3 regions of the Marinobacter sp. ST-43 genome follow, and region 2 is predicted to be linked to each of the others. Evidence: predicted binding sites of a transcription regulator. Region 2 holds the regulator's gene; each other region holds the start of a gene.
What was found. Region 2 encodes FliA, which starts transcription of late flagellar genes. Its sites were predicted from a motif close to CTAAAGTTTNNNNNNNNNNNGCCGNTAA; they were not measured.
Positions count from the first base shown of each region.

Region 1: a site for FliA is predicted at 4,336-4,363, ahead of QPL98_RS05685 (methyl-accepting chemotaxis protein). Genes of this name have one in related genera too.
Region 3: a site for FliA is predicted at 4,134-4,161, ahead of QPL98_RS02960 (methyl-accepting chemotaxis protein). Genes of this name have one in related genera too.

Region 1 covers NZ_JASSVO010000002.1:316,562-322,692, reverse strand. Annotated here, with positions in the region: gene QPL98_RS05710 (sterol desaturase family protein) at 1-257, opposite strand, end outside; gene QPL98_RS05705 (BCCT family transporter) at 579-2,135, shown strand; gene arfB (alternative ribosome rescue aminoacyl-tRNA hydrolase ArfB) at 2,132-2,545, opposite strand; gene QPL98_RS05695 (NAD(P)H-binding protein) at 2,643-3,320, shown strand; gene QPL98_RS05690 (hypothetical protein) at 3,384-4,238, shown strand; gene QPL98_RS05685 (methyl-accepting chemotaxis protein) at 4,460-6,131, shown strand, end outside.
Region 2 covers NZ_JASSVO010000001.1:82,081-88,211, reverse strand. Annotated here, with positions in the region: gene QPL98_RS00410 (chemotaxis protein CheA) at 1-1,887, opposite strand, end outside; gene QPL98_RS00405 (protein phosphatase CheZ) at 1,906-2,691, opposite strand; gene cheY (chemotaxis response regulator CheY) at 2,713-3,096, opposite strand; gene QPL98_RS00395 (RNA polymerase sigma factor FliA) at 3,257-4,000, opposite strand; gene QPL98_RS00390 (MinD/ParA family protein) at 4,033-4,845, opposite strand; gene flhF (flagellar biosynthesis protein FlhF) at 4,919-6,131, opposite strand, start outside.
Region 3 covers NZ_JASSVO010000001.1:621,267-627,397, forward strand. Annotated here, with positions in the region: gene QPL98_RS02935 (putative selenate ABC transporter substrate-binding protein) at 1-132, opposite strand, end outside; gene senB (selenoneine biosynthesis selenosugar synthase SenB) at 300-1,265, shown strand; gene QPL98_RS02945 (helix-hairpin-helix domain-containing protein) at 1,315-1,947, opposite strand; gene QPL98_RS02950 (hypothetical protein) at 1,994-2,392, opposite strand; gene QPL98_RS02955 (bifunctional GNAT family N-acetyltransferase/carbon-nitrogen hydrolase family protein) at 2,553-4,073, opposite strand; gene QPL98_RS02960 (methyl-accepting chemotaxis protein) at 4,230-6,116, shown strand.

The sequences.
Region 1 (6,131 bases), on a different contig from region 2:
AGAGAGGTAACCGCAGTGAGCGCAAGCAGGGAGGCGACTTCGTTCCGGGTGCGCCAGTTGGACAACCCTTCTTCATAGCCTTCGTCGCGGTAATCCGTGGTGCGCACGATCTTGTGATGCTGCCAGTGGCTTTTCATGGACTTCGGTACCGGGCTGTATCTGGGTTTTCCCGGCCGTGGGGTCCCGTGGAGGATGTATTTATGGGCATACCATTCAACGCCGTTGGCAAAAATCAGGGCGACCGGAAAGCCAATCATGAATCACCTCTTTCAGAGAGTGGCTGAGTTTTCATCGTGCCATAGCCGCCTTGAATTTCTGTGCTCATTTGCGTCAGCTTGTCAGGCCCCGTTGGCGGAATCGGACAACCTGATCAAATTGCCTCCAACATCGGGTGCCCCAGGGATGACGAGGGTCGGGCGAACCTATCCTGAGACTTCGCACAGAGTTATCCACAGATTCTGTGGGCAAACCGCTGAGTGATCCGCAGCCGTGCAGGTTCGTAATTCCCCGTAGTTGGGTGCAATCGCTTGAGAGTTCCGGTAGTGTCGCGCCCTTTTTGCCGCAAGGACCCATTCCCAATGACCGCCGAGACTATCCCTAAACCCAAGGCAGGCGAGAGCGTCTGGAGCGACAGTGACCCCGTTGTGCTGGTTCTGACCATTGGCTTTATTCTGCTGTTTGTTGGTGCTTCTGTTGTCGATGCCGATTACGTGGCTGACCTGATTGGTCACGGTTTTTCGTGGACCGCAAAATATCTTGGTTCTTTTTTCCAGCTGCTCCTGCTGCTCACGTTTTTTGTGGCGGTTGCCACGGGCGTAAGCGGGGCCGGTCGGGCCAGGATTGGAGGGCTGGATGAGCCGGAGATTGGCCGGTTCCGCTGGTTATCGATGATCATGTGTACGTTGCTGGCCGGTGGCGGAGTCTTCTTCGCAGCCGGTGAGCCGATCTATCATTTTGTGGTCACCCCGCCGGCGTTTGATACCGAAGCCGCATCCCCTGCCGCCGTTGCACCTGCGCTAGCCCAGTCATTTATGCATTGGGGGTTTCTCGCCTGGGCTGTGCTTGGTTCATTAACGGCCATCGTGCTCTCTCGCGCGCATTACTCCCAAGGGCAGCCGCTGCAGCCACGTACGCTGCTTTATCCCGTTTTAGGTGAGCGCGTCGTCCGCGGGCGCCTGGGCGGAGTCGTGGATGCTGCCTGCGTGATCGCCGTGGTTGCCGGCACCGTGGGCCCGATCGGCTTTCTGGCGACACAGATGAGCTTTGGCTTGCATGAGCTTTTTGGTGTCTCCGATGATTATGGCACCCAGCTCATGGTTCTGACCGTGCTGGCCGGGGTATACATGACATCCGCAATGACCGGACTGCATCGGGGTATCCAGCTGCTCAGTCGTTTCAACGTCATCCTGGCGCTGGTCATCGCCGGCGTTATATTTGTGTTTGGCCCAACGCTATTCCTTACGGATGTCTACGTGCAATCCATGGGGCAGTATCTGGGCTCGTTTTTCTCCATGGCCACGATGACAGCACAAACGGCGCCCGATTGGTGGATGAAGTGGTGGACGGTGTTTTTCTTTGCCTGGTTTATTGGCTATACCCCCTTGATGGCAGTGTTTGTATCGAGAATCTCACGGGGTAGAACCGTCCGTGAAACCATCATGGCGGTCGCCATACTGGCACCCATCGCTACGACCATCTGGTTCACGTTGCTGGGTGGATCCGGCATCTATCATCAGCTGTCTGGCACGTTTGATTTGACCGACGCCCTCAACAGCTTTCAGTTTGATGTCGCCACATTGACGGTTGCTCAGGCACTGCCGGGGGGCACCTGGATGGCGGCTGCCATCCTGTTGTTGACCACTATCTTTGTGGCGACAACCGGAGATTCGATGAGCTACTCCATTGCGATGGTGGGGGCCGGCCATGACGAGCCGCAACCCTGGATTCGCGTTTTCTGGGGTGGCGCCATGGCACTGATGGCCGCGATTCTTCTCTATATGGGGGCCGGTCAGATTGGGGTGTTGCAACAGTTCATTGTCATCACAGCCATTCCGGTGTCGTTGATTATTCTCCCTTCTTTGTGGACCGGTCCCCGGGCCGCATCAGCCCTGGCGAAAGAGCAGGGGCTGACTTAGCCTTTTACTTTTCCCCTCAGGGATTTGATCTCCCCACGGCGGGTTTTGTTATCCACACGCCGCCGTTGGGAGGATTTTGTCGGTCGTGTTGGCCGGCGGGCTTTTTGCGGTTTTACTGCCTCCTGAATAAGAGTCTTGAGTCGGTTCAGCGCGTCCTCTTTGTTCTGCTCAAACGTGCGGAAAGACTGCCCCTTGATCACAATCACGCCGTCTTTACTGATGCGCTGGTCGGACAATGCCATCAAACGTTCTTTGTAAAACGGCGGCAGGGTGGAATGCAGGATGTCGAACCGGAGGTGAACGGCAGAGGCAACCTTATTCACATTCTGGCCGCCGGCCCCCTGGGATCGTATCTGCGTAATCTGGATTTCCCAGTCTGCCAGTTCGACGGCATTGGATAATTTCAGCATAGTGGCACGTGTTGAGAGCTCGGATTCGGGTGTTTACGAGTATCATCCTACGCAATCCGGCAACCAATCAGAAGCGATGAACACAGGGAGACACCGAATGAAGGTGATGGTTTTAGGCGCTACCGGCCTGACCGGAGGCATGGTGGTGGAGAAGCTCCTCGAGCAGCCGGAGATATCGACTGTGATCGCTCCGGTTCGCCGGCCGATGGTCGTGGAAAATTCGAAACTGGAGCAGCGCTTCATGGATTTTGATGCGATGGAGGCTCAGCCTGACGCTTTCCAGGTGGATGTCCTGATCTGTTGTCTTGGAACAACCCTGAAAAAGGCAGGCTCCAGAGAAGCCTTTCGCAAGGTCGATCATGACTATGCATTGAAGGCAGCTCAGATGGCCCGTAACGCAGGTGCACGGGCATTGATTCTGATGTCGGCCATCGGAGCATCTTCGCAATCCCCGGTTTTCTACAATCGAGTCAAAGGAGAGCTTGAGGAAAATGTCCGGGCGCTGAAATTTCCTTATCTTGCGATCTACCACCCGAGCCTGTTGCTGGGGCAGCGCAAGGAGGCTCGAACGGCCGAGGCTCTTGGTGTGGCCGTCATGCCGGTTGCGAATCGGGCGTTGATCGGGCCACTGAGAAAATATCGGGCGATTGACGCGGAAGCCGTAGCGTCGGCCATGGTCAACGAGCTTGAGACCATTAGCGGAATCACTTCGGGCGGTGCAGTGGTGAGAGTGTGGGAGTACGACGATATCTTAACGATGGGCAATCGTCGCTAATGCTGTCCTTCACCTGATGTAAAATCCGGGTCACTGTTCCCGAGCGATCGATGAGGTTGATCAATGAAATATGTACTTTTTCCTTTTCTGGTGTTTTTCGTACTCATGGCGACAGGGTGCAGTCGCCCGGAATCGCCCCAGGAAGTATCGGAAGCGTTTTGGCAAGCTGTACTTGAAGAGGATGCTGAAGCGGCCGCAGATTATTCAACCCTGGTCGATGAAGCGGCGTTCGATGGTTTTGAACAGCAATGGCAGAACGTGAGTGTTGAGTGGGGGCGTGTGGTCATTGACGACAATCTGGCCCGGGTAACCACCACCCTGAGTGGTCTGGAGGGCCAGAACGAAGCCACGGAGTCCTTAACCTATCTGGTACGTAAAGGTGACGACTGGCTGGTGGATTATTATCGCACCGGCGATGCCCTGAAACAGGGCCCGGTTTGGGGAAGTCTTGTTGGGCAGTTGGAAAAACTGGGTGAAGATCTCAAGAGTCGCTGGGCAAATCAATCTGATGAGATGGCGGTAGAGCTTGAGAGGCTGGGGCGGGAGTTGCAGCAACAGGCCCAGAGTATGAATGAAGATATGTCGGCGTTGGCTGAAGAGTACGGTGACCAGCTGAGCCAGCATCTGGAAGAGCTGTCTGAATCCCTGCGGGAAGCCCTTGAATCTACCCCATCTGCAACGCCGCAGGACAGACGTACCTTGAACGAAACGGTAATCAGGCTTGAAGACCAGCGGGAGCAGTTGTCTGAAGTCAACTTGAAAACGCTTGCGGAGAGCACTGCGACCGCCGCCGAAGCCCAGCTGCAATTGAGCGAATTGAGCGAGGAGTTTGCGGCCTACAAGGCGGAATGGCGGCAACGTGTTGTCGACATGCAAGCAGAAATGGCTGAGTTTCTGGAGAATCTGAAGACCCGCTGAGCCCAGGGGCGCCTCGCCCTTCTTTAGTGCATTTTTTTGATGGCGCACCTCGATGGTGCGCCTCTCTCATCGTTTGAATCCGGCAGTTGCTACTTCCCTTCAGGTTTTGACCGGTCCGCCGGTTCAGGCCCGCTCTTTGCTTAGCTTCCTTCTGAAAGCAGGTATGTTTGCACCACATCGTTGTCGTGCAGGCATGCAGTACCGATTGAGGAAGGCGCGCTATGACTTTACGCAGTGATTCCATGAACCTTTCATCCGATGAGCGGGGCTGGTTGCCCTGGTTTGGGGCCACAGGTAAATTGCGGATGGGATGGTCCTGTTTTTTGAACCGCCAGCAATATGCAACGAATGAAGAGATATTCGAGAGCATCGCGAAAACCCGTCGCGAAGCGCTGATTAACTGGGCAAATGGCAAGTGGGCCTTCCTTGAGGGGCTTGCGGCACGACTTGAGGGTAGCGAACACGATAGCATTTCAGAGGTACTGGATTCGGCCGTTACGCGCCTCCGGGAAATTTCCGAGCTTTTCGTTGTGAAAGAAGATGGCTCTGTTGTCGCCTCGACGGTGACCGGCAGAAACGGAGCCGCAGGCCTCATGCCCGCGGCCGTGCAACGAGGGGTGAGAGAGCGGTTTCTCCACGGGCCCTACAGTGACCCGGTCACCTTGCAGCTTGGTGCCACAACTTCCAGATTTCATGACGATGTCACGCTGATGTTCTACCAGCCGGTCGCTCTTGCTGGCAATCAGGCAGCGGCAGTCTGTGCCCGGGTTCCGAACGATGTCATGAGTGACCTGATTCAGCGCGAGGCCGGGCACATTTTTGAAGAGTCTGGCGACAACTACATTTTCATGATCGACAGTCAGTTTGATCCATCGATCAGACCGGGAGTTGCCCTGTCGCGCTCGCGGTTTGAAGACGCTACCTTCAGTCACGGCGACAACCTCAAAGACGGAATCCGTACGGGCTTCGGTACAGTACGGATTCGGGAACACACCGAATTCGAAATACGTTTTACCGACCCGGCTACGGGGCAGTTGCACCCGGGGGTACGGGAAACCATGGCCCGCGGTGAAAACCTCTACGTTAAGTACCCCGGCTATTCCGACTATCGCCACATACCGGTGATTGGCAAAGGCGTGACCTTCCAGTTACCCGGGTCTCCTGATCGTTGGGGCATGATGTGTGAAGGCGACCTGGAGGAGGTGTATCGGAAACGTTCGGTCAGCTATCGACTGACAGCGCGGCTCGGGGTCCTTATGGCGCTTATCTGGGCAGCCAACGTAGCGGTTTCGGCAAGCGGTGCTCCCCTGTGGCTGGAAGCCTCCGTGAACGCGATGGTTGCGCTCCTGGGTCTTGTCATCTTCCGGGCAAGTTCCGCCAAGCCATTGGCAGATAGCCTGTCATCACTCGCGGATGTCATACGAAACATTGCCGAAGGAGGCGGGAATCTGCGCCAGCGTCTCGATGTTGGCAAGACCAAGCGGGATGAGAGCGGGGATCTCGCGCGCTGGATGAACAGCTTTCTGGATACCCTCGACGGCATGGTGGGGCAGGTCATCAGTCTTGCGGGTGAATCCCGCTCCGCCAGTGAACACCTTGTGGGTCAGAACCGCCAGGCGGATGAAAAGATTCAGCAGGTGGTACACGACATAGAGCAGATGCTGAAGGGCGCAGATCTGCAGCAGAACGAAATCGAAAATGCCTCGACCACCGCACAGGAAATGCGGGTAAGCATGGAAGATGTGGTGGCTCGCGCTAAAGATCAGTTTGCCCGTGTCAGCCGTGAAACCGAGAGCATTCGCGACGTTATCGTGCGTTCGGCCGAGGGTATCCGCGCCGCGAGTGAACGCACGGATGAGATCGGCAAGGCGGCTGAAATGATCAACGACATTG
Region 2 (6,131 bases):
CGCCCCGTGCACCAGCCAGCGCTTGATGTGAAACAGCGGGAACACTTTGTCCCGCACCACAATGCATTCTTTGCCGTCGACAATATTGGTCTTGGTCAGATCCAGGTGGAAAATCTCCACCACATTCACCAGCGGCAGCGCGAAAGACTGGTCACCGAGCATGATCATCAGCGTTGGCATAATGGCCAGAGTCAGAGGCACCTTGATGATAATGCTGGTGCCCTTGCCCTGTTCGGACATGATATTGATCTGGCCATTGAGCTGGCCGATCTTGGTTTTCACCACGTCCATACCGACACCCCGACCGGAGACATCGGAAATCTGGTCTTTGGTGGAGAAACCGGCCGCAAAAATGAGATTGAAACATTCGTTATCGGTTAGACGGTCTGCCGCATCCTGGTCGTACAGGCCCTTTTCTACCGCCTTGCGACGCAGGACATTGGGATCCATACCCGCACCGTCGTCGACGATGGACAACAATATATGGTCGCCTTCCTGCTCCGCCGACAGGGTCACGGTTCCGGCTCGGGGTTTTCCGGCCTTCTCCCTTACGTCCGGCGCTTCGACACCATGATCCACGGAGTTTCGGACCAGGTGCACAAGTGGGTCGGCCAGCGCCTCGACCAGGTTTTTATCCAGGTCGGTTTCCTCACCGTGCATGACCAGGTTCACTTCTTTTTTCAGACTGCGGGCCAGATCACGCACTACCCTCGGGAAACGGCCGAAAACTTTCTTGATCGGCTGCATCCGTGTTTGCATGACGGCAGCCTGAAGATCCGTAGTCACCACATCGAGATTGGCCACTGCCTTGTGCATGTGTTCGTCTTCGCTTTCGGAACCCAGACGCTGCAGTCGGTTACGCACCAGCACCAGTTCGCCCACCATGTTCATGATGTCGTCCAGGCGCTTAGTATCAACCCGAACCGTGGTTTCGCCCGCTGGTGCGGCCTCACGGGCAGGCGCGGGCGCCGGTTTGGCAGCGGCCTTACTCTCAGCTTTGGCTTCCGCTTTCTTTGGTTCCGGGGCTGGTTCGGCCTTGCTGGATGGCGCCGGTGAAGGCTTGGGCTCACCTGCGCTCGGGCCTGCACCCTTGCCATGCAGTTCGTCCAGCAGGTTCTCGAATTCGTCGTCGGAAATCAGATCGGCGTCGCCGGATGATTTTTCCGGGCCACCGCTGGTATCAGTATCTGCCTTGGCTGTTTCAACTTCCGCAGGCGCGCCGGCAAACTGGCCCTTGCCGTGGAGTTGATCCAGCAGGGCCTCAAATTCATCGTCGGTAATCTCATCACTGTCTGAGCCGCCGGCAGATTCGGCCGGGGTGCTCACCTGCCCGTTGCCGACCGGTTTCTGGCCATCGGATTTTTCATCCGCCAACGCGTCCAGCAACTGCTCGAATTCATCGTCAGTGATATCGCCCTGGTCCCCTTGCGGCCCGACATCCGCAGACGACGACTCCTGTGCCGGGGTTGGCGCTTCCGCCGCCGGTGTATCCTCGGACTCAGGTTTGGCGAGGGCGTCCAGGGCTTCGATCAGTTCGTCCGGCGCAGGCGTCGGCTCTTCCCGGTTGCGAACTTCTTCGAACATGGCATTAACGTTGTCCAGCGCCTCCAGCACCACATCCATCAGGTCCGGTGTTACCTTGCGCTTGTGGTTCCGGAGAATATCAAACACGTTCTCCGCAGAGTGGCAGCAATTAACCAGTGCCTCCAGTTGAAGGAAGCCAGCGCCCCCTTTCACGGTATGGAAGCCACGGAAAATGGCGTTCAGCAGATCGCTGTCATCGGGATGCTGCTCCAGATCCACCAGCTGCTCCGACAACTTTTCGAGTATCTCGCCGGCTTCTACCAGGAAGTCCTGCAGGATCTCTTCATCAGCATCTAACGCCATGCGTCACCCTCTTTATTATCAGAATCCGAGACTGGACAGCAGATCGTCCACGTCGTCCTGCCCCGAAACTACATCTTCCCGCTCATCAGCTTTAATCTGTGGTCCTACCCCTTTTTCGGCCGATTCTTCTTTTTCTTCAATCTGATGCACCGTGCCGGTCAGCTGATCCACGTGGCTGGCCATCACTACCAAGCCAAGAAGATTGTCTTCCACTTCTTTCACCAACGCGGTGACCTTCTGGATAACCTGGCCAGTAAGATCCTGAAAATCCTGAGCCAGCAGGATTTCCGACAGATTCTGGTACAGACTGTCGGAGTCTGTCGTCAGGCCCGCGAAGAACTTGTCGATGCGACCATAAAGCTCGCGAAACTCCGCAGGCTCCATTTCACGACGGCGCAGACGCTGCCACTCATCCCGCAGGGAAACCGCTTCATCCCGCATGGCGTGAGCCACCGGCATGCTTTCCTCAACCAGATCCATGGTGCGGTTCGCCGCCTGGCTGGTCATCTGAACCACATAGGCCAGACGGTCAGAAGCGTCGCTCATCTTCGACAGCACTTCTTTCTGCTCGGCATTACGCGGGTCTATCTGGAAGTTCCGGATTGCCTCATGGAGGCTGCGGGTCAGTCGCCCCACTTCCCGATACAGACTCTGATCGCGAACCTCGCTCAGTTCATTGATCAGGGTCATCGCCTTGGCATAATTCCCGGCGTTTACATTCTCGGCCAGGTCGGAGGCCTGCTTTTGAAGCTTCTCCGCCACCTCCGGATCAAGGCCCTGATGGTTCTGTTTGGTATCACTCATGGCGAGCCATCCGACCTCTGGTTACTGGATTCGTTCGAAGATTTTCTCGATCTTTTCCTTCAGCACGGCTGCCGTGAAAGGCTTGACCACATATCCGTTCACCCCGGCCTGAGCCGCAGCCACGATCTGGTCCCGCTTGGCCTCTGCCGTTACCATCAGAACCGGCAGGTTCTTCAGGTTTTCATCAGCACGGACAGCCTTCAGAAGGTCAAAGCCCGACATGCCGGGCATGTTCCAGTCAGTCACCAGGAAGTCATACTTGCCGCTTCGGAGCATGGGCAACGCGGTGTTGCCATCGTCTGCTTCATCCGTATTGGTGAAGCCGAGATCTCGCAGCAGGTTTTTGATGATGCGTCGCATTGTGGAGAAGTCATCCACAATGAGAATTTTCATGTTCTTGTCCAATGGGACCTCCAGTCAGTAACACCCGGAATTCATTCAGCCTTTTGGAAGTCTAGCAGGCTGCTACCTTAAGCGCTTATTGTGTGGTGTTTGCGCACGTTGTAAAGCATCGTTTACCAAAAGCTACACAGCTTGCTGAAAGAGAAACACAGCACCTGGCCGATCAGTCGTTGTCACCGTCCCGCCATTCGGCCAGCCGGCTGCGAAGTCGCAACGCCGCCTGGCTGTGAATCTGGCTTACCCGGCTCTCACTGACCCCGAGCACCGCCCCAATTTCCTTGAGGTTGAGCTCTTCCTGGTAATACAGGCTCAATACCAGCTTTTCACGCTCAGGCAACTGCTCAATGGCGTCTGCCAGACTGCGCTGGAAAGCGCCGGAAGCAATACCGTCCAGTGGATTACCACTGGTCTCTGCTTCTTCTATCGGCAGCTCGCCGGATTCATTGAGCTCATCAAGACTAAAAAGTCTACCGCTGTTCGCGTCGGCCAGTGAGGCATGATACTCGTCCAGACCAATACCGAGCTCTTCAGCTACTTCGGCATCCTGGGCCTCGCACCCGGTACGATCTTCCACTTGTTTGATAGCACTGGCGATTCGCCGGGCGTTGCGATGCACTGAGCGGGGCACCCAGTCGCCCTTGCGGATCTCATCCACCATGGCACCGCGGATGCGAATCCCTGCGTAGGTTTCAAAGGTGGCACCTTTGCCGGAAGAATAGCGCTGCGCGGCCTCCAGCAGGCCAATCATACCTGCCTGCATAAGGTCTTCCAGCTGCACTGATGGCGGCAGCCGGGCCATGAGATGAAGGGCGATTTTCTTGACCAGCGGCGCATGCTCTTCAATCAGGGCTGAAGGGCTCCTGGCGCCGGCCTGGTGGTAAATTCCCAGATGTTTCGCCAATGTCATGTATCCGGTTTTCTTGTAGGACTGGATTCAGATCAGACTTCGACGAGCCGCTCCACGAAGAATTCGAGATGCCCCCTGGGAGAGGACGGCAAAGGCCAGCTATCCACTTTTTCGGCCAGAGCCCGGATAGCCAGCGAGGCTTTCGCCCTCGGATAGGCATCCAATACCGCTTTCTGTCTTTGGACGGCTTTCTTGACGGCCTCGTCGTAAGGCACGATACCTACATATTGTAGTGCCACATCCAGAAAACGCTCGGTGACCCGGGTCAGTTTTTCAAACAGATGGCGGCCTTCCTGCTCATTGCGGACCTGGTTTGCCAGGATACGGAAGCGGTTCGTGCCATAATCCCGGTTCATCAGCTTGATCAGCGCGTAGGCATCGGTAATGGAGGTAGGTTCGTCGCAGACCACCAGCAGAAGTTCCTGCGAGGCCCTGAGGAAGCTGACTACCGATTCAGAAATACCTGCGGCGGTATCCACAATCAGAACGTCAATCTGATCGCCCAGCTCACTGAAAGCGTTGATCAGGCCGGCATGTTCCATGGCGCTGAGCTGGGTCATACGCTGGGTGCCGGAGGAAGCCGGTACAATCTTGATACCACCAGGACCATTCACCAGCACGTCTTTCAGATCACAATCGCCGCTGAGTACGTCTTGCAGATTTCGATTAGCAGTAATGCCGAGCAACACATCGATGTTGGCGAGCCCGAGATCCGCGTCCAGCAAGACAACCCGGCGCCCCTTCTGGGCCAGGGCGATACCGAGATTGACCGAAACATTGCTCTTGCCGACACCGCCCTTGCCGCCGGAAACCGCAATCACCTGAACCGGATGTGGTCTGCTCATACTGTTATCAGTCTCTTACTACGTTCTTGTACGGGCACGCGTGCCGGTGTTTTATTCTGGTCGCCAACGAGGCTCAGGCACCTTCGGCGACTGTCTGTGCGCTCTGCACGGCCTTAAGCCGTTCTACGCCCAGGCGCACTAACGGAATGGCCTCCGCCCTCTGGAGATCTTCCGGTATCTTCTGGCCATCGGTGTACCAGGCCACCGGTAAGCTGGTCTCCATAACGAACCCGAGCGCTTCGCCCAGGGTCAGGGCCTCATCAATCTTGGTCATGATGCAGCCTGCAAGGCTTGCCATCTTATAGCAATGCCACACGGATTTCATGATACGTGGCTGACTGGTGGCGGAGACCACCAGATGTGTACGGATATTGTGATCGCTGCGAGCCAACTCCGCCAGTTGTTCCTGGTAACCGCGGTCGGCACTGGTCAGGCCGGCAGTGTCAATCAGCACCAGGTGTCGATCCGATAACTCATCAAGAATGTCATCCAGGGAATGGCTCTCATCCACCACACGCACGGGCACATTCAGGATGCGGCCGAACACGAAGAGCTGTTCATGAGCGGCCACACGATAGCGGTCGGTGGTCACCAGTGCCAACGAATCCGGACCATGCTCAAGGACGTAGCGGGCCGCCAGCTTGCCAATGGTGGTGGTTTTGCCAGACCCGGTTGGCCCGACCAGGGCATAGATACCGCCGGCATCAAGCCAGTCTTCGCGACCGGTACGAACGCCGGTCGCCAGCATTTTCAGTGACTGCTTCCAGCCGTCCTCCAGACGCCCGGCCCGGTGCCGACGGGACAGAGAGCCGGCCAGCTCCGCGCCCAAACCGAACTCCTGCAGGCGCTCGGCCAATCGTTGCTGAACTGCGCTGTTGCCGGTCGGCGTGGCAGTTGCAGCCTTACCACTGACCAGATCACGCAGAGAGCTGATTTCGGCACGCATACTGGCCAGTTCATCGGCATAGCCACCGGCGCCGGATTCGCTACCCGCAAACGGCTTTGCCACTGTTACATCACTGGGACGTGACGCCGGAAAATCGGCCGCCTCGAAAGACAAGGACGACGCCGCGCCACCTGAGGCGCCACTTCCTGCGCGCTTTTCCCGAACCTCACGAATGCGACTGCGGGACCGGTTCAGCTCATCTTCCAGCCGACGATGCTGCTCGGCCTGCATCTCTGCCAGCCGGGAGCCGTTGGTGGCTTCAACCGCTCTTTCACCCAGACGCTGGCGCGCCATGTTTTCGTCGTAGTCGAGTGCCGTCACGATCTCAACACCACCATCA
Region 3 (6,131 bases), 540 kb from region 2:
CTCGACCAGTTTGGTTTCATCTTCATCCGGAATGGCGGTGAACACGAAAGTGTCTGCCTGAACGGTGGTTGCCGCTGCCAGCGAAAGCAGGCCCGTCGCCAGCCATTTTCTGAGGTTGCTGATTGCCATCATGAATCATTCCTTTGCGAGGTGGGGTTTGGTGAAAAACGTTGCCATCTACTTGAAAACCCAGTCAGGATAACGTGATTTCCATCAAGTCTGAACCGGTATACGAGGGAAGGCTTTACCTGGCGCAGTGCCACATGCAGAATTTTTCAAAAACAGAACAAGTGACCACCATGCGATTGACCATAGTAACTCCAGCCGGCCCGGATTCGAAAGCAGGTAATCGGGCCACCGCACTGCGTTGGCAGAGTCTGCTGGAAGCAGCCAGTCATCAGGTGGAAGTGGTGACAGAATACCAGGGCCAGGAAACGGACTGCCTGATTGCCCTGCACGCCTGGCGAAGTGCTGACGCGGTTAAGCGGTACCGGGAAACATGGCCCGAGAAACCTTTGATCGTGGTACTTACCGGCACAGACATATACCGCTTTCAGCACGAGTTTCCGGACATCACATGGGCCTCCATGGACGCCGCTGATCTGTTGATCGGGCTGCATGATCTGGTGGCCGAGGATATTCCCGAACGCTACCACGACAAATTGCTGTGCCTGCGGCAATCCGCGCCCAAGCCGTCAGTGGCGGGTAGCGCCCGGGCAGAAAAGGACCAGTTCCACGTTTGCGTTATTGGCCATCTGCGTGACGAAAAGGATTCTCTACGTGCTGCCTGGGCCTGCTACCACCTTCCTGAGCAATCCCGCATCGTGGTTTCCTGCGCCGGCAAGGCCCACAACGAGGCGTGGCGGGAAAAGGCGCTGGAAGAAAGCCGGTCCAATCCTCGGTTTCATTATCTGGGTGAGTTGGACAAGCCAAAGCTGGAGCACCTGATGGCCGTGAGTAATCTTATGGTGATCAGTTCCATCATGGAGGGTGGGGCGAATGTGGTGTCGGAAGCCTGTCGGGCGGGCTTGCCGATTCTTGCCTCTGATATTCCCGGCAACCGTGGTTTGCTGGGCGATGACTATCCCGGCTATTTTCCGGTTAAAGATGATAAAGCTCTGGCGAGGCTGATGTTACGTGCGGAAACCGACGCGGAATTCCTGGGGGATTTGCGGGCGAAGGTAAGTGCCCTCGCGTCTGGTTTTTCCCCGGAGAGCGAGCTGGAAAGCCTCGAACTCGCCCTGGTCAGATGCAAAAAAGGGTAGGCCGACGGGCCTACCCTTTATTTTAAGGCATTGGGTTGCGAGATAGGTTTCAGAGTACCTTTTTCGCTTCGGCAGACAACTCGCTGAACCCTTTCAGGCTCTTGAATGCTTCCAGTTTCTGCTTGTCCGCATCGCTGGGGTTGGCAATCTGCTCGATGGAGGTAATGCCAGCCTCTTTCATTTTCTTTGCGGTTGCCGGGCCAATGCCCTTCACGCGGGTAAGGTCAGACTTGTCTGCCGGCTTGGCCGCTTTCTTCGGAGCTGCGGCCTTGGGCTTGGCAGTGCTCGTTTTCTTGGCGGCCGGCTTGGCCGCGGCGGTTTTCTTGGCCGGAGCCGCTTTCTTGGTACCGCTGGCCTTCGAGGTTGATTCGCTGGACTTGGACACTGACTTGCCAGTTTCCCTGGAAGCGATACCCAGGCGCTCCAGCAATGCCGACTGCAGTTCGTGGAATTCATTCATGCGGCGCTCAAATTCGTCGTTAAAGCGCTTCATTTCACGATCACGCAGCTCATCCATGTCTTTCAGGAGCTTGCGTACTGGCTCCTGAACCTGGTTCTGCAGGTTGTCGAACTGCTTCAGTGCGTCGTTAATCAGCCCTTCGATCTGGGCGGATGTTTTCTCGAACTCTTTGTTTACTTTCTTGACGATCTTATCAACGCTTGGCTTGGCTTTCTTTGCCATGGAGAGTCTCCTTACGGAAGGGAAGTGCGGGTGAAGTGAACGGGCATCAGGCCATTTGTCGCATACCGGAAGCGGGACTCGACCCACGCCGGGATTTCAGGCTCTGTTTCTTGAGAACAACTTCTCTTATGCGCCGCAGCTTGTCAGAGAGCGGTGATTCGTCTCGAGCATTTAGCTCAACAAAATCAAGCGAGTAGAAGAAGTTGCTACAGTGTTTTCTCTTTTCGGTAACCAGGCCGGTCAGGCCTTCGGCACGGATTTCTTCAAACGGCATATCCATAACAAGGTCGAGAACCACGGTATCCCCGGGTTCAAACAGCTTGTCCGTTTTCATCACGCAGCCGTAACTGTCGAGTTCATAAAGTCGCGCTTCAACGGTTTCCTTGCGAAAAATGCCGTGTCGGATTCGGAAACGCGCGACCAGGTCCGGTAGTTCTTCGTTCATGGAACGCTTGCTCTGCTATTGAGGTCGGCCAGATATATACTGAACATTAATTAAACAATAGACGGGCCAGAAACTTTTGGCAATGCCGTCAGCTATCTACCGCAGCCCGTTCATGGAAATAATCAGGATTTGGCCCCCTGTGCGGGGCCAAATCTGCCCATTACCGGGTTTTCAGCTCGTAAAGGTCAACACGTCGATCTTTCAGATTGGTGACAGAACCTTCGTTTCTGACCAGTTTGAGCTTTTCCAGATCCATATCTGAAAACATGATCATTTCGGTGTTCGGCGTGGTTTCTGCCATCACTGCATCATGTGGAAATGCGAAATCCGACGGCGAGAATACCGAAGACTGGGCGTACTGAACATCCAGGTTTTCCACTTTCGGCAGGTTGCCCACGCTGCCGGTAATCACCACGTAGCACTCGTTTTCTATGGCCCGGGCCTGGGCACAATGGCGCACGCGCAAATAGCCGTTCTTGGTATCGGTCCAGAAGGGGACACAGATAATGTCCACATCCTGACTGGCGGCGATACGGCCCAGTTCCGGAAACTCAATGTCGTAGCAGATCATGATGGCGACACGGCCGGCATCGGTATCGAATACCTGGAATTTATCACCACCCTCAATAACCCAGTCGCGACGTTCGTGAGGGGTGATGTGGACCTTGCGCTGCTCGTCTACACGACCGTCACGGTGGCACAGGTATGAGACGTTGTAGACCCGGTCATCTTCAATCAGCGGCATGGAGCCGGTGATAATGTTGATGTTGTAACTGACGGCCATTTCCGACATTTCGTTGCGGAACTGTTCGGTAAAGCCTGCGAGGAACCGAATGGCACGGGTCTGATCCATCTGGTCGGTCAGCCCCATCAGCGGCGCGTTGAAAAATTCCGGGAACAGGGCAAAGTCGCTTTTATAATCCGACAGTGCGTCCACGAAGTACTCAACCTGCTTGAGCACCTCCTCCACCGAGGTGAATTCCCGCATCTGCCACTGCACCGCCCCCATGCGCACCTGGGTTTTTTTGACGTTGAGTACCGATGAGGGAGGCGTATAGAGAATGTTTCTCCACTCCAGCAACGTTGCATATCCGAGGGATTTCTGGTCTTCCGGCAGGTATTTGTGCATCAGCCGGGTAACCTGGAAATCGTTGGAAAGCTGGAACGTCAGGATCGGGTCGTAGATTTCCTTGCGATCAACGCGCTGAATGTATTCTTCCGGAGTGTATTGCTCGGCGTACTTGAAGTAGCTGGGAATCCGCCCTCCGGCGAGGATGGCCCGCAGGTTCATGGAACGACAGAGCTCTTTTCGTGCTTCATACAGGCGACGCCCCAGTCGATAGCCCCGGTATTCGGGGTCTATAAACACATCCAGGCCGTAAAGCGAATCGCCGTTGGGGTTGTGCCAGATTTTCTCGTTACGCAGAATCAGGTCGTCGTAGGCGTGAGGGTTGCTGAATCTTTCGTATTTCACGCATACCGTGAGCGCCACCGCCACCAACTGGCCGTTGTCTTCGATACAGATCTGGCCATCCGGAAACTGTTCTACCAGAGCCTTGATGGTTTCTTTTGGCCACGCGCCACCAATGTCGTCGTAAACCCGATCCATCAACTCTTGCAACTGGCCGTAGTCATCAAGGGTCAGGTTACGCAGATTCAGGTGGAGCTCTTCATGGGCCATAGGGTTCTCCCTGTCGTGTCTGGCGAATGTGCTGTGATCTCAGCATTCTAGCAAAGAGTGTTCAAGACTTCGCAGGATCTGCCGTTAGTAAGTATGTTTCGACTACACTAAATGATAAATGCAATTTGTTTTTGACCCTGATTGGAGGCCGTCAGCTTGAACCTATCATTCGCCCAGAAATTGCTGATCGCAATTGGCTCCCTGATCGTGTTGATTATGGGCGCCCTGACAATTTCCAACGATATTCGGCTCCGCTCAACGACCGATCGCTACGTTAGCGCGCTGATGAGCGATGCGGTGGCCCAGAGTACGTCGAGTATTGCCGATTGGCTCAATACGCGCCTGGATATGGCGGAAGCGACGGCGAAGGCGCTGGAACGGACTCGCAACGACGATAACGCCCGCGTTCTTATGGAAGCCATGACCGAAGGTGCCAACATCAAGGACGTGTACGCCGGCACCGAAGATGGCCGCATGCTGATGCGAAGTGCCGAAGTAGAGGCCACGCTTCCACCCGATTATGACCCCCGGGTACGCCCCTGGTACCAGAAAGCCCAGCGTTTGGGGCGGGCGTCGTTTACCGATCCGTACCTGGATGCAACCTCGGACGAGACCATTATTTCCGCCATGGCGCCAATCAAGCGGGGCAATTATGTTGGCGTGGCCGGTATGGATATCAGTCTCAACACAATCGATCAGATGCTATCGACCATTACCCTGGCAGAGACGGGCTATGCGGCGTTAATCAACAATTCCGGCACGGTCCTGTTTCACCCCAACAGCGAGATTGTTGGCAAGAACATCAGCGGCATGATCGGTCAGCAGCCGGTTCTGGACGGTTCTCTGCAGGGATTTGAGAGCGAGGGTGCCGAGTGGAGTGTCAGCTTTCACCCCATCAGCGAAGCCCGGGCCGTGGACTGGTACCTGGCTACGTTCGTGAATGAAAACCTGATCAGTGCTCCCATCGTCGAGGCTCGGACTATGGGCCTGATCATCGCCGGGGTAGGGCTGATTGTTGCGCTTGTCTTGCTCTACTTTGCGATTAGCTTCCTTCTTGCGCCGGTTCGCAGGCTTAATGGCGCCATGTCTCGCATCGCTTCCGGAGATGCGGACCTTACCAAGCGTCTTGATGACTCTGCGTCTGATGAGTTTGGGCAGTTGGCGCGCAGCTTCAATAGCTTTGTTGAGAACATCCAGCAGGTTGTAAAAGAAGTAAAAGAGGGCAGCGACGAACTGGAGGAGAACGTAAAGTCGCTCCGACAGACGTCCAGCGACAGTCGCTCCAGTGTTGAAAACCAGCAGCATGAGATCGACATGATCGCGACGGCAATTAACGAAATGTCCGCGGCGGCGGGTGAGATTGCCCAGAATGCCCAGCAAACTGCGGAAGCCGCAGAGAATGCAGACCAGGAAAGCCGGGGTTCCCTGGAGACCGTCACCGCCTCGCGGGATGCGGTGCAGAAGCTGGTGGGTGAGATAAACGCCGCCGCCGAGGTTATCGACACCCTTGGTAAGGATGTTTCGTCGATTACGACTGTACTTGAAGTCATTCAGGGCATTGCGGAACAAACCAATCTGCTGGCACTGAACGCGGCCATTGAAGCGGCGCGGGCAGGGGATGCGGGACGCGGATTTGCGGTGGTGGCCGATGAGGTTCGGAATCTCGCTCAGCGTACCCAGTCTTCCACCGAAGAAATCAACAACATGATCGAGCGGCTGCAGAAAGGCGCCAACGATGCGGTAGACGTTATGAAAGCCTCTACGGCGGTATCCAACGTGAGTATGGAAAAAGCGCAGGATGCGATGGAGTCTCTGAACCGGATTGTGGAGGCGATTACCGCCATCAGTCAGATGACCTCACAGATCGCCACGGCCTCCGAGGAGCAGACATCGGTGACCGAAGAGTTGAATGCGTCCATCACCCGCATTGCTGACCAGGGCCAGGAAGCGGCCAAGGCGGCCAGCGAGAACGATGTTTACAGTGGCCACATCGAGACTATCGGCAGTGTGCTGAATGACAAGGTAACCCGTTTCCGGGTGTAATTCGTGGCGGCCAGG